DNA from 4 places in the Pantoea sp. SGAir0215 genome. Region 4 is predicted to be linked to each of the others. Evidence: predicted binding sites of a transcription regulator. Region 4 holds the regulator's gene; each other region holds the start of a gene.
What was found. Region 4 encodes CRP, which controls carbon source genes, mostly activating them, when cyclic AMP is high. Its sites were predicted from a motif close to ATGTGANNNNNNTCACAT; they were not measured.
Positions count from the first base shown of each region.

Region 1: the regulator CRP is predicted to act here: its motif matches at 2,228-2,245, upstream of C1N64_RS03395 (PTS mannitol transporter subunit IICBA).
Region 2: the regulator CRP is predicted to act here: its motif matches at 1,356-1,373, upstream of C1N64_RS12485 (6-phosphofructokinase).
Region 3: the regulator CRP is predicted to act here: its motif matches at 1,290-1,307, upstream of C1N64_RS17115 (YfcZ/YiiS family protein).

Region 1 covers NZ_CP028031.1:695,858-699,278, reverse strand. The annotation lists gene C1N64_RS03405 (HTH-type transcriptional regulator) at 1-250, opposite strand, end outside; gene C1N64_RS03400 (DUF3053 domain-containing protein) at 1,234-1,950, shown strand; gene C1N64_RS03395 (PTS mannitol transporter subunit IICBA) at 2,388-3,421, shown strand, end outside.
Region 2 covers NZ_CP028031.1:2,663,080-2,666,500, forward strand. The annotation lists gene pqqF (pyrroloquinoline quinone biosynthesis protein PqqF) at 1-280, shown strand, start outside; gene C1N64_RS12480 (YceI family protein) at 399-983, shown strand; gene C1N64_RS12485 (6-phosphofructokinase) at 1,510-2,490, shown strand; gene C1N64_RS12490 (PTS sugar transporter subunit IIB) at 2,500-2,814, shown strand; gene C1N64_RS12495 (PTS sugar transporter subunit IIC) at 2,807-3,421, shown strand, end outside.
Region 3 covers NZ_CP028031.1:3,677,241-3,680,661, forward strand. The annotation lists gene fadI (acetyl-CoA C-acyltransferase FadI) at 1-739, opposite strand, end outside; gene C1N64_RS17115 (YfcZ/YiiS family protein) at 902-1,198, opposite strand; gene fadL (long-chain fatty acid transporter FadL) at 1,557-2,831, shown strand; gene mlaA (phospholipid-binding lipoprotein MlaA) at 2,956-3,421, opposite strand, start outside.
Region 4 covers NZ_CP028031.1:255,349-258,769, reverse strand. The annotation lists gene C1N64_RS01395 (YccS/YhfK family putative transporter) at 1-1,841, opposite strand, end outside; gene crp (cAMP-activated global transcriptional regulator CRP) at 1,900-2,532, opposite strand; gene C1N64_RS01385 (OsmC family protein) at 2,835-3,239, shown strand; gene C1N64_RS01380 (phosphoribulokinase) at 3,269-3,421, opposite strand, start outside.

The DNA of each region.
Region 1 (3,421 bases), 440 kb from region 4:
ATTTCATCAATTTCTGTGCCGTTGCTGAAGGGCGCGTACGCTGTGCTTCCCAACTTTTAACCGAAGAAACGCTAACACCCATGATTTTTGCAAACTCATCGACCTGCATTCCCGCCATTTCGCGCAGACGTTGCGGCTCTGGCATTGCAGGTTGACGCTGAGTTTGCAGCGCAACAGGGCTGTTATCACGTGTCAAAACAATCTGCTCAAGGCTGCTGAGCAATTCAAACATAGGATCTTTTAACTCCATAGAGAACTCCTTAAAACTCACTATGAATCACGTGAAAGAAGGTACACGAACCTGAAATCAGGTTCAGAAACCGGACTAAGCAAGCTGCATCCCATAAGAGTTTGTATTTATGATGAAAATCTTATGGGACACAGCCTGTACTGCACCGCTGCTTAAACATGACAACGCAATGCAACATATGCCGGGAGACTAAGTATGGATAGAGACCTGACAATTTGCAGTGCAAATTAAACATTTTTTTTAACTTTACAATTCTGAAAAAAGGCTAAAAACCCTAACCGTTTGATGCAATTGATTTTGTTGATACGGCATCCACTTCGCGTTCCGATCTTTTTTTCTTCACCCTCTTCGGTGAATAAATCGTCAGAACCCCGCACGCGCTTACAACAAAAGAATTTGCAAAATATGCGCCAGATCTTTTGATTTTCTACAACAAAACGGTCAGTACCAGCAATTTATCAAGCTACGCACTGGTGATGCCGTGGCTATCTTGCCGCCAGCGCCCAAAGACATAACGGTTATCAGGCGATCACCAGTACGATTAATCCTGCTCTGTCATCTGGACAGGCCCTTCCCATAGCGAGCCAGAGCAACGGGTTGCACTACTTTAAGGCAACTGAACAATGAGAGGGCATTTAAAGGATAGCTGTTAATACAGCCTGCACCCGGTAGGGATGCTCAGGCAGTGAGCGCGTTCCGGGCGGGCTTAACAAAGGGCGTCTGAACAGGCCCCGATCCGGGTTTATTCTTACTGCCTTTACAGCACGAGCCGCCCCTTATCGGGTATGGAAAAAAGCCTTTTCACTGCTCTTTAACAGGCTTTGTAAACGGATGAGGCCCTGATTTTACGTTTAACCTCTTTTTTCTTACCCATAATGGCCTGACAGCGCGCTTTCACATTGTGTGGCCATTAACGTTTGTTCTATTCTTTAGGCCACTGCTTACCCGGACATCAGCCAGTTTTACTGACAGGAGTTGAACCCATGGCTTCAGGAATTTCCCGCGTCCTGGCACGCAGCGGCATTATGCTGGCTGGCGTGCTTATCGTTCTGCAACTCACCGCGTGTGGTGATAAAGAAGGCGAACAACGCAAAGCGTTTATCGATTTCATGCAAAATACCGTTATGCGTAGCGGTGAACATCTGCCGAGTCTGAGTGAAAACCAGAAACAGAGTTTTGGCCCCTTTGCTGGGGATTACGCGATTTTGTATGGTTTCTCACAACAGGTGAATAAGACGGTCGATCAGGGCATGCGCCCGGTCGTGGATGAGCTTTCTGCTATTCGCGTGCCGCAGGACTACCTGAGTCGCCGGGATTCTCTGGCTCAGGCCACCAGCGCCCTGACCGTCGCCACCCAACAACTCGAAAGCGCCAAAATGCAGGCGGATAAGAGCAAAGCCGGTCTGAAACAGTCTGACGATCTGAAAAAGGTTTTCGATACCGCCTATGAAAAGGTCGTCACTCAGCCTGCCGCTCAGTTGATCCCATTGTTACCTAAACTCCAGGCGCTTAGTCAGGATGCGGTTAAAACTGGTGAATTTCTTCAGGCACAGGGCACACGCGTCAGTTTTAATAATGGCGGAGTCCAGTTCCCTACTCAGGAACAGGCTACCCAGTACAACAGCCTGATGACCAGTTTATCAGCGAATGTCCAGGCACTGACTCAGGCCAAGAATGCCGTTCAGGGCACGGGACAATAAATTTCACACGGACAGATTAGCGACTGTCCACCTCATAATCACTTCACCACGCGCTTGCGCTTCATAAAAACGGGCCAGATCAAAATGTGATCTGGCCCGTTTTTTATTAAATTAAGTTGTGACTTTAATCACATTTTATAAACAAAGCAGCATGATAAAAGTGTGATAAATATCACTTAAAGTAAAAAGAAACGGTCAAAGATTAGTCATAACTTTCCCGTATGACCCTTATTTTGTGATCTAAATCACTTAAAACGCCCCTGTCACCCCGTCATAAATGTGACCTGCATCACTCATGAGGTCACCCACTACGCAGGCCAATATTCGCGTGATAAAGTCCGCCTGCATACAGTAATACTGACGGCGCATCGCCGTAGTGGCTAAACAAAAACAAACGCGCGCTCCTGTTGCAGCGCGTCTCAACAAGGGGTGGGCTTATGTCCTCATCAGTAAAGGTCAAAGTTCAAAGCTTTGGTCGCTTTTTGAGTAATATGGTGATGCCTAACATCGGCGCGTTTATCGCCTGGGGTATTATCACCGCGCTGTTTATTCCAACGGGCTGGATTCCAAACGCAACACTGGCGAAACTTGTCGCCCCGATGATCACTTACCTGCTGCCATTGCTAATTGGCTTTACAGGTGGACGTCTGGTGGGAGGCGATCGCGGCGGTGTGGTGGGTGCCATCACGACAATGGGCGTGATTGTCGGTGCTGATATGCCGATGTTCCTCGGCTCGATGATCGCAGGCCCGCTTGGTGGCTGGGCAATTAAGTCATTTGACCGCATGGTTGACGGCAAAATCAAAAGCGGCTTCGAAATGCTGGTTAACAACTTCTCTGCCGGGATCATCGGCATGTTGTTGGCGTTGCTGGCCTTCCTGGCGATTGGTCCCCTTGTCGAAGGTTTGTCACATATTCTGTCCGCTGGCGTCAATTTGATGGTGCAAAATAACCTGCTGCCATTGACGTCTGTCTTTGTCGAACCGGCGAAAATCCTGTTTCTTAATAATGCTATTAACCACGGCATCTTCTCACCGTTGGGGATTCAACAGGCAAGCGAAGCCGGTAAGTCAATCTTCTTCCTGATTGAAGCCAACCCAGGCCCGGGTATGGGCGTACTGATGGCCTATATGTTCTTTGGTCGTGGTAGTGCGAAGCAGTCTGCCGGCGGTGCGGCTATCATCCACTTCCTGGGCGGTATTCACGAAATCTACTTCCCTTATGTCCTGATGGCACCACGCCTGCTGCTGGCCGTGATCCTCGGCGGTATGACCGGCGTGTTTACTCTGACGGTTCTGCATGGCGGCCTGGTTTCCCCTGCCTCACCGGGTTCTATCCTGGCGGTATTAGCCATGACGCCAAAAGGCGCTTATTTTGCGAATATTGCCGCCGTCTTCGCTGCTTTTGCTGTTTCCTTCGTGGTCTCTGCTATTTTGCTCAAAACCAGCAAAGTGAAAGAAGACGATGATAT
Region 2 (3,421 bases), 2.1 Mb from region 4:
ACCGACCCTGTCTGCCACAACGCTGATTCAGTATTGCGACGATTTCCTGCAGCAGATGACGTCCGTGAAAGACGCGGCCGATCTCGACGGGGTGAAAACACAGTTAGCCGCAGCGCAGGAAGAACCCACCGTCGAGGCGCTGCGTCAGGCTAACGGACTGCCCACACTGACGTCACAGGATATTGCTGCCCTCAGCACTCAGCAGTTAACGCAGCTGCATCACCAGTTATGCAGCCAGAAATCAGCGTGGCGCATCTTACGTACAGACGATAAGCAGTAGAATAATTACTCGTCGATATTGTTGAATGATTTTGATTGTTTACGCCAAATCTCTTCACTTTTTATTCCTGCCGCTTTGCACCAGACTCAATGTGACGCCATAAAAAAAGGAATGAAAAGTGAAAGATGTTAAACGTTTTACACTGCCACTGATCGCAGTTGCCGCGCTGTATATCCCGGTTTCTCAGGCTGAGACAATGCACTACCAGCTGGATCCACAGCATACGTCGGTCGTTATGAGCTGGGAACACTTCGGCTTCTCGCATCCTACCGCCGATATTCCGGATGCCACGGGGTCACTGGTGTTCGACAGCAGCAAACCCGAGCAGTCGCGTGTTGACGTGACCTTGCCTGTCACCAAAATTGACAGCCATGTGCCTGCACTGACGAAAGAATTTAAAGGCGCCGACTATTTTGACGTCGCCAAATACCCGAGCGCGACCTTCCGCAGCACCAAAGTCATTGCTAAAGGCGATAACAAATTTGACGTAGAAGGTAATTTGACGCTGAAAGGCATCACCAAACCGGTTACGCTGCACGCCACGCTGAACAAGCAGGGTGAGCATCCGATGGTGAAAAAGCAGGCGATTGGTTTTGATGCGACCGGCACCATCAAGCGTTCTGACTTCAAACTGGATAAATACGTGCCTGCGGTCAGCGACGATGTCAAACTGACCATCTCCACCGAAGCGTACGCAAAATAACGCTTTCAGCATGTTTTCCAGCCCGGCACATCCGTTGCCGGGTTTTTTTATGCCCGCTTCACCCAACGTCACCGGTACAGCACAGCTCGCTTTGCGCAAACGTTCATCATCGTGCCGCGCGTGTAAGAAAACCCGGTGAACGGTTAACCGGACAAGATGAATCCTTTTTCGCTGCCGAAATAACCGGTATCTATGCTGACCGCCAAAATAACCCGTCAGCATCACAGTGAAAAGTGAGGCGAAAATCACAAATCTGCATCGCGGTTTTTTTGTTATCCGGACACGCGCCAGAAATAACGGTTTCTCTTCGCCTGATGATATTTAACCCGTTGTTTTATCAACCGAAGCTCACAGACCGGGCGCGCTTATTAATTGTGATTTAATTCACATAAACACCTGTTTTAACCCCGCTGTCAATCTATCCACCCGGCAAAATACTCTCGTTTTTGTGATCTCACTTGCAAATATAAGGCTTGTATCCCGAAACAATAGCCCGCAGACGCATTGAGCCAGAGAGGAATGGAGAATGAGAATCGGGATGGTAATCAGCGGCGGCGATGTTACCGGCATAAATAATTTTATTTTTCAGATTGCGAGAATGACGCAGGCGGAAATGCTGTTATTTAATGGCGGTATTCCGGGACTTCTCGATAATGTCTGTCAGGAAATTGCGCAACGCGATTTAGTGGATTTCTCTGTTACCTCGATTCCGGTTATGCAGTCGGGAAGGACCACGCGAAAATTAATTCGCAGCGAATACGAAACCATCACCCGACAGCTTAAGGCATTGCGTATTGATGTATTAATTATGGCCGGCGGAGATGGCTCACTGCAATTTTTACATACGCTGAGCGAATTCGGTGTGAACTGTTTTGGCATCGGTATGACGATTGATAACGATGTCTTCGGCAGTGATTACACCGTGGGCTTTTCAACTGCCTGTGAGCAGGTACTTAAAGAGGTGGCAAAACTGCGGAATACGGGCCGCGCATTAACCGGCCGGGTATTTATGGTCGAGTTGCTCGGCGGTTACTGCGGTGAACTGACGCTGCAATCGGCAATAAAATCGAATGCGGATTTTGCGTTAATCCCCGAGTGTCAGATTCCGACGGCGACGCTGGCCGGGCGCATCACTCAGCGCCTCAGTGAACAGAACAGCGTCATTATCCTGTGCTCTGAGGGCTATACACGTGAATATTCACCGGGCTTTCAGGGCGCAATCGATACCTTAATTAAGCAACTTGAACCGTTGATCGGTGTGCGCATTCGCAAAACGATTGTCGGTTATGGACTGCGTAATGGCGATCCCACCTGTGAAGAAATTTATCAGGGTACCATTATGGCAAGTGAAGTGGTTCGTTGTATTCAATCCGGAATGCGCAATAAAGCCGTCATTATTAACGGCAGCAATAAGCCTATTCCGATTGACTTAATAAGCATGAAGAAACGCCTGGTCGATACAGAAGGGCACCATTATAAACTCGCTAAACAACTGCAAATAGTGTGAGGAGAAAACATGCTGAAAATTTTATGTGTTTGTGGTTGTGGTCTGGGTTCAAGTTTCGCCATCGAAATGAGTGCGAAAGCCGTTTTAAAAAAACTGGAAATTGAAGCCGATATCGATCACACCACAATTTCAGAAGCTAATGCATTTAAATCCGACATGATTCTGACGCAAAAAGCGTTTGCGGATGTTTTAAATGCTGACGCCACACCAGAACAGATTAAACGGGTCATTATATTAAATAAACTTACCGATAAAGCCGAAATTGAGCAAAAGATCGTGGCTTTCTTAAAAGAACGTAATATGAAGGTTGCTAATCATGAATAGTGTAATCAATTTTCTGGTTAAAGATTTACTGGGACAGGCATCCATTCTTATCGCTTTTATTGCGCTGATTGGGCTGGTGCTGCAAAAGAAATCTGCGGGAAAAGTGGTAGAAGGGACATTTAAAACCCTGCTCGGCTTCTTAATTATGATGGCGGGCATCAATATTATTGTCGGCGCACTGACCTTCCTGAACAGTATCTTCACCCACGGCTTTGGCATGCAGGGCTACATCACCGATGTGGCTGCCATCGCCGGGCTGGCCAACCGTGAACTGGGCTCCGAAGTGGCCATGACGCTGCTGGTGATCTTTATCGTCAATATCATCATTGCCCGCCTGACGCCGTTTAAATACATCTTCCTGACCGGACAGGCGTTGTTATGGATGGCCACGATTGGTGCGGTCATCGGCTATAAAGCAGGCTTAACCGGCTTACCGCTGATTCTGACCGGCGGGATTTTTGGTGGCGTTATGGCTGTCGTGATGCCCGCGCTGGCCCAGCCGGTGGTACGGCGTATTACCGATTCGGACGATGTTGCCCTGGGCCACTTCTGTACCATCGGCTATCTGCTGACGGCGGCCGTGGCGAAGGTGGTCGGTAAAGGGTCA
Region 3 (3,421 bases), 1.1 Mb from region 4:
CCATTCGCACGTTATTATCCTGGTCTATGGGGGCCTTGAAGGGCGGGACGAAGGCGGCCATGACTTCCTGATTCAGCACGCCCGACTGCCAGGCCTGCGCTGCGCGCAGATGCGAACGCAGAGCCAGCGCATCCTGTTCTTCCCGGCTGATGCCGTGCGTTTTCGCCATCTGTTCTGCGGTATCGCCCATGCGTAATCCTGTGGAGTATTCGGCCACGGCAGGCGGCACCGGTAACAGATCGCCGGGACGCAGGCGGCGCAGAATCTGAAACTTTTGGGAAAGGCTTTTTGCTTTGTTCATATCCACCAGCGCACGAGCCAGCGTTTTACTGACGCCAATCGGCAGGACGGAAGAGGAATCCGCGCCGCCCGCAATACCGACCGAAATCGTGCCTGCCAGCAGGCTTTCCGTGACGTTAGCCACCGCCTGGAAGCTGGTCGCACAGGCTCGGCTGACGCTGTACGCATCGGTACTGACGCTGAGGCCACTGCTCAGCACAATTTCCCGCGCGATGTTGGGAGCCTCTGGCATCTGCACCACCTGACCAAACACCAGTTGCTCAATCATCCCGACCGGTAACTCACTCCGGGCCACCATTTCACTGACCACCATCCGGCCCAACTCTACGGCGGGAATGCCATGAAATCCTGCCGCCTGACGGAGAAAAGGCGTACGTAATCCATGAGTGATAGCGATGCGCTCGCCCGTACGCGTCAACAGTGACTGCGCTTTGCTCATTGTATCCACCTGTGCATCGTGACCGGGGCATCATTGCCAAAAGAGGTCTGACCTGATCCACAGTGTTAACCACAAGCGGCTACGCCGCCAACATCAGGAAGAGAAAAGTGAGATGAGAAACACGAAAATGACAAACGCCGCCGGGCAGCGGCGTTAAGCGGTTCAGCGTAAACCTAACTGAAAAATCAGGGTTTCTGCCTGACAGCTAAAAGTAAAAGCAACATCAAGCCGCACGCCGCCCGTCTCTTCTGTGAATCGCGCATCTATGACACAGGGATCGGACTCGACCTGACGCGCCCTTTCGCTCAGTTCAGCCAGTTTGCTGTCGGCTTCCGCGCGCTGGCCAAACCACGCTGACCAACTGGCGGTACAATCGGTGTTGTCCATTACGGTACCGACATCCACACAACAGCATGCCGCCGTTTCGGTCGCGCGACATTTTTTCAGAGCATCCGTCATGGTAATCTCCTGGTTTCACAACTAAAGGGAAAAGCCTTCGCTGCGAAAAATTCTACGCTGTGGATTTCTCCCCCGCTATGCACGCGACGCTAAGTGACGAATATCACAATATAATTTGATCTGAATCAGTTTTGCGCCTGCTGCCTGCCTCGTTTCCCGCAGAGAAGTGTTAAGCAGATCGAATTTTCATCTATCAAATTGGAAATAATTTAAAAACAATATTGCAACATGTGTACAGGTCGGACCTATACTCTCCGCACTGGTCTGATATGTCCGACCGTCATCAGTCCATACAATCCGCCGTTCCTTGTTACACGACGTCACAACGTTAAATAATAATTCACATGAGGTTGTGGTCATGAACCATAAAAACCTGTTCGCAAAGTCAGCCGTGGCAGCTGCGGTAGCGCTTATTTCCTCTAACGTTTACGCAGCCGGATTTCAGTTAAATGAATTTTCTTCCATTGGTTTAGGTCGTGCTTATTCAGGCGAAGGCGCAATGGGTGATACGGCGGCCTCAGCCAGCCGTAACCCGGCGACCATGGCGCTGATGGATCGCCCTGAATTTTCACTCGGTGCGGTTTATATCGATCCTCAAGTGGATATCAGCGGCCAGAGTCCAACAGGACGTAGCCTGGATGCGAAAAACATCGCGCCTAATCAGTGGGTCCCTGATCTGCACTATGTCCAGCCGATTAATGACCAATGGTGGGTAGGGGCCTCTGCCACCTCAAACTACGGTCTGGCGACAGAATTTAATAACGGTTATACCGCAGGCGGATTCGGCGGTAAAACAGACCTGACGACCGTGAATCTTAACCTCAGCACCGCCTACCGCCTGAATGAACACTTCAGCTTTGGTGTGGGTTTTGATGCCGTTTATGCTAAAGCGAAAATTGAGCGTTATGCCGGAGAGTCGTTCTCCGCGCTGGGCATTCCTGCGGATACCCAAATTACCCGACTAAAGGGGAATGAATGGGGTTACGGCTGGAACGCCGGTGTACTTTATGAAGTTGATGATAATAACCGTTTTGGTTTTACCTACCGCTCTGAAGTGAAAGTTGACTTTGATGGGGATTACAAAAGTAATCTTCCTGCGGCCATCAACGCATTTAACATCCCCGGCGCACCTTTTGGCACAAGCGGAAACACGATTCCGGGTTCATTAACCCTGAATCTGCCAGAAATGTGGGAAGTTTCAGGCTGGCATAAAGTCGCGCCACAATGGGCCGTTCACTATAGCCTGGCCTATACCAGCTGGAGCCAGTTCCAGGAGCTGAAAGCGACCGGTTCGAATGGTCAGACGCTGTTCTATAAAGATGAAGGCTTCCATGATGCCTACCGTATCGCCCTGGGTACCACTTACCAGTACGATAAAAACTGGACCTTCCGCAGCGGTATCGCCTTTGATGACAGCCCGGTTCCGGCTGACAAGCGTTCCATCTCCATCCCGGATCAGGATCGCTTGTGGCTGAGTGCGGGTGCCTCCTATGCATTTAATGACGATGCCTCCGTCGATGTCGGCGTCTCTTATATGCATGGTCAGAAAGTTACCATTCAGGAAGGCAATTACACCTTTAATTCCAGTGGTAAAGCCTGGCTGTACGGCGCGAGCTTCAACTACAAATTCTGATATGTTGACCGCAAAAAAAAGCGACACACTGTGTCGCTTTTTTTTGCTCCGCCTGGCGAGCCCTGACAGAACATTCGTATAAATCACTTCAGCCTGAAGCCGCCCTTTTCCGGGCGGCCTCACATTACTGAGAATCGATATCTTTGAGATCGTCCTGAATTGCCGCTGCGTTCGGATTATCTTCGGGCTTCAGCTTGCCACCACGCGCCAGGAAGTCATAGCGCTCAAAATAGGCGTTACGCATAAAGGCGTAAGGATCGCGCTGCTGTTTCAGGATGGCATCGGAGTCCAGCAGTTGCGCACGTGTTTCCACCCCTTCAAGTGCCCATTTACCCACGGACATCGGCCAGGTCAACCAGCCCAGCACCGGATAAAGCGTATCCACATAATCGCCGCCGTCCTGACGCACCGTAAAGCTGCCATAGCCAGGCAACTGCACGTAAGGACCGTAGCCCACGCCATAGTGCCCCAGCGTGGTACCGAAGCGTTGCGGCCCCTGGCGCGCCAGCTCAGGGTTCGCTTTGCCTGCAACGTCGATAAAGCCGCCCAGGCCCAGCACGGTATTCAGGAAGAAACGCGTGAAGTGAATA
Region 4 (3,421 bases):
CATTGCAGATAGTGCTCCGCCAGCGTAGGCGGCAGCATGGTATGTTCGCGTGCCAGAATCGTCATGGCGTTGATGTGCTCAACGATAAACTGGCTGTGCGTGACCCATAAACGCATATCCTGTAAATAGCGTGCGTTAAACCCCGGCTCCTGCATCGCCTGATTTAGTGAGTTAAAGACTGCATTGTGGGCCTGATTAACGTTAACGCGCTGATAGGCGAGTACCTCGGGAGACTGTTCCGGACCAAGCAACATGCGTAACGCGTCCTGGAAAGCCTCAAGCACATCATGTGCGTTTTGTCGTAGCAGGGCACTTTGCCATTGCGGCCAAAGCCATAACGTTCCGCCAAACGCAATCAGGCAGCCCATCAGGGTATCCAGCAGGCGCGGCAGTAAGAATTGTGCGCCGTTAAGTGACAGAAGTTGCAGGGTATATACTGCGGTGACCGTGAATCCCACCATCGACCAGCCGTAAAACTGGCGGGTAAAGCGATAGCTGATAAAGGTAATCACCAGCATGATGCTCAACACCAGCGGTTCAGGGACATCCAGCCGCAGCGAGGCTGCCGCAATCACCAGCCCGGCAAAGGTGCCCAGCGCACGGTGCTGAATACGCACCCGTGTGGCGCTGTAGTTACTCTGGCTGACAAACATAATGGTCATCAGAATCCAGTAGGGTTTGGGAATCGAAAAGAACAGCGCCAGCCCGCTACCCAGCATCAGCATCACAGAAAAACGTCCGGCCGTGCGCAGGGCAGATGAGCGCAGCGAGAGATAGCTTCTGAGTGCGGGCAGAAGCGGTAAACGGCGCTGGCGATCCGCCATCAAATCACGCTGATAAAGGGGCTTTTGTGTACGCAGTACCCGTGCGATGCGGCTGAAGTGATAAAGGCAAAAATTTCCTACCGGATTGTCCGGGTGCTGACGGGCGATTTTTTCCAGTGCCCCCAGCTGCTTGTCCATATCAAAGCGACTGGACAGTTGGTGGTACAGGATGTTGTCTGCCAGCTCACGTAAACGGGCGGAAATGGTTTTCGCATTCCAGCGAATCACGGCCTCTGCATGGCTTTGTTCTACCAGTTTTTGCACTTCTTCTGGCTGATGCAGGCTGACAGAAATGTGTTCCTGTAAATCCAGTGCGACCTGAAAAGCGCGGGTCAGTCGCTTATGACTGTGATCGCGGCTGGCGGACAGCATATGCATCTGCTGATAACAGGTGTTGATGAGGTCGATTGCTTTTTGCTGCCGCGCCAGCAACGGTGGTAGCGCCTTCTCCGGATCGGTAAGTTGCGTCAGCAAGGTGTACTTGGCGTCACAATAGTTCGCCAGTTCGCGGTAAATCAGACTCAGGCTTTCACGCATTGGCTGCTCTTTCCACAGCCAAAACCAGAACCAGTTAAACAGGCCATACCACAGCGTACCGCCGATGTAGAGCAGGGGCGGTACGTAAATGGGCATGCGGCCAATCAGGCTGGTGGTAAATATCGCTGCGATCAGTGTGGCAGGGAGTAACCGTGCGTGCAGTGGGCTGATTTCACCTGTCACGCCCAGCAGCAAAGGCAGGGCGAAAAGAATAAGCGGTAAGGGCACGTCTTTAAACAGAAGCCACTGCATCAGTAAGCTACCCAGGGCAAACAGGCTGCCGCCGACAATCAGGCGTTTAAAGAAACGTTTGTGGGGCGTATCCAGACCGGCAATATTGCAGCAGGCAGGCACCAATGAGAATAGCAATCCTTTTTGCAGATCGCCAAACAGCCAGCCGAGCGCGACGGGGAGACACAACACCAGTGTCTGGCGCAGGGCATAGTTAACTTCAGGGTGATAAATTATTCTTCGCCACATCGGCTCAACGCAAATAATTCACGGCATAACGTTGCCATTATGCCGTGAAGAATAAAGCTTAGCGCGTGCCGTAAACAACAATTGTTTTGCCGTGTGCGGAGATCAGATTCTGGTCTTCCAGCATCTTCAAAATACGTCCCACGGTTTCACGTGAACATCCCACGATTTGGCCAATTTCCTGACGCGTAATTTTGATTTGCATGCCGTCAGGATGCGTCATGGCATCCGGCTGTTTCGCCAGGTTGAGCAACGTCTGCGCAATGCGACCGGTGACATCAAGGAACGCGAGGTTGCCCACTTTTTCCGATGTGACCTGCAGACGGCGCGCCATTTGCGAGGAGAGGCGCATGAGGATGTCCGGATTCACCTGAATCAGCTGACGGAATTTTTTGTAGGAAATCTCTGCCACTTCGCACGCGGTTTTCGCACGTACCCAGGCGCTGCGCTCCTGACCTTCTTCGAACAGGCCAAGCTCACCAATAAAGTCGCCCTGATTCAGATAGGACAGAATCATCTCCTTGCCTTCTTCATCCTTAATCAGTACCGCAACGGAACCTTTAACGATGTAGTAAAGCGTTTCCGCCTTTTCACCTTGATGAATGAGCGTACTTTTGGATGGATACTTGTGAATATGGCAATGGGACAGGAACCATTCAAGTGTAGGGTCTGTTTGCGGTTTGCCGAGAACCATTCGCTATTATCCTCTGTTGTAATCGTGCCCAAAATACAGGGCTCTGTTTCCCTGCCAGGCGATGTAAGCGTTAAGCGTCTTTCCATTCAGGAAATTATTCGGGCTGCATTCGGCGCAGTGCGCATCATTCTTCCCGGCTTCGTCTTCGGATGACGAAAAATATTTTCAGCTCTGTTTGTAGCACAGCTTACGTCGACTGTCTTGTGTTGTCTCGCTTCAGCAAGATGGCGTTTTCTCTGGATTGCTGTTTCCCAGGCAAAAGCGTACGCTGAGCCAAAACAGGGTATTCTGAGGTCAAAATTATGCAGGCACGCGTCAAATGGGTTGAAGGGTTAACATTCCTGGGGGAATCATCGTCCGGCCATCAGGTACTGATGGATGGCAATTCTGGCGATAAAGCGCCGAGCCCTATGGAGATGGTGCTGATGGCGGCAGGGGGATGCAGCGCCATTGACGTTGTGTCAATTTTGCAAAAAGGCCGCAACGATGTGGTTGATTGCGAAGTGAAACTATCGTCTGAACGTCGGGAAGAAGCCCCCCGCATCTTTACCCATATCAATCTGCATTTTATCGTCAGCGGCAACGCACTTTCGGATAAAGCCGTGGCACGCGCTGTCGATCTGTCCGCGGAAAAATATTGCTCTGTCGCCATCATGTTAGGCAAAGGCGTCAACATTACCCACAGCTACGAAGTGATTGCGCTGTAATCTCACAGAGGCCAGGCTGGCCTCTGTGGTTATTCAATCCGTTTCCCTTCCATGAGCCGTTTTACTAACGGCGCCATAATTAACTCCATCGCCAGTCCCATTTTGCCGCCGGGTACCACCAACGTGTTGATATTGGAAATAAACGATCCCTGCAGCATGGCCAGCAGATAGGGAAAATCAAT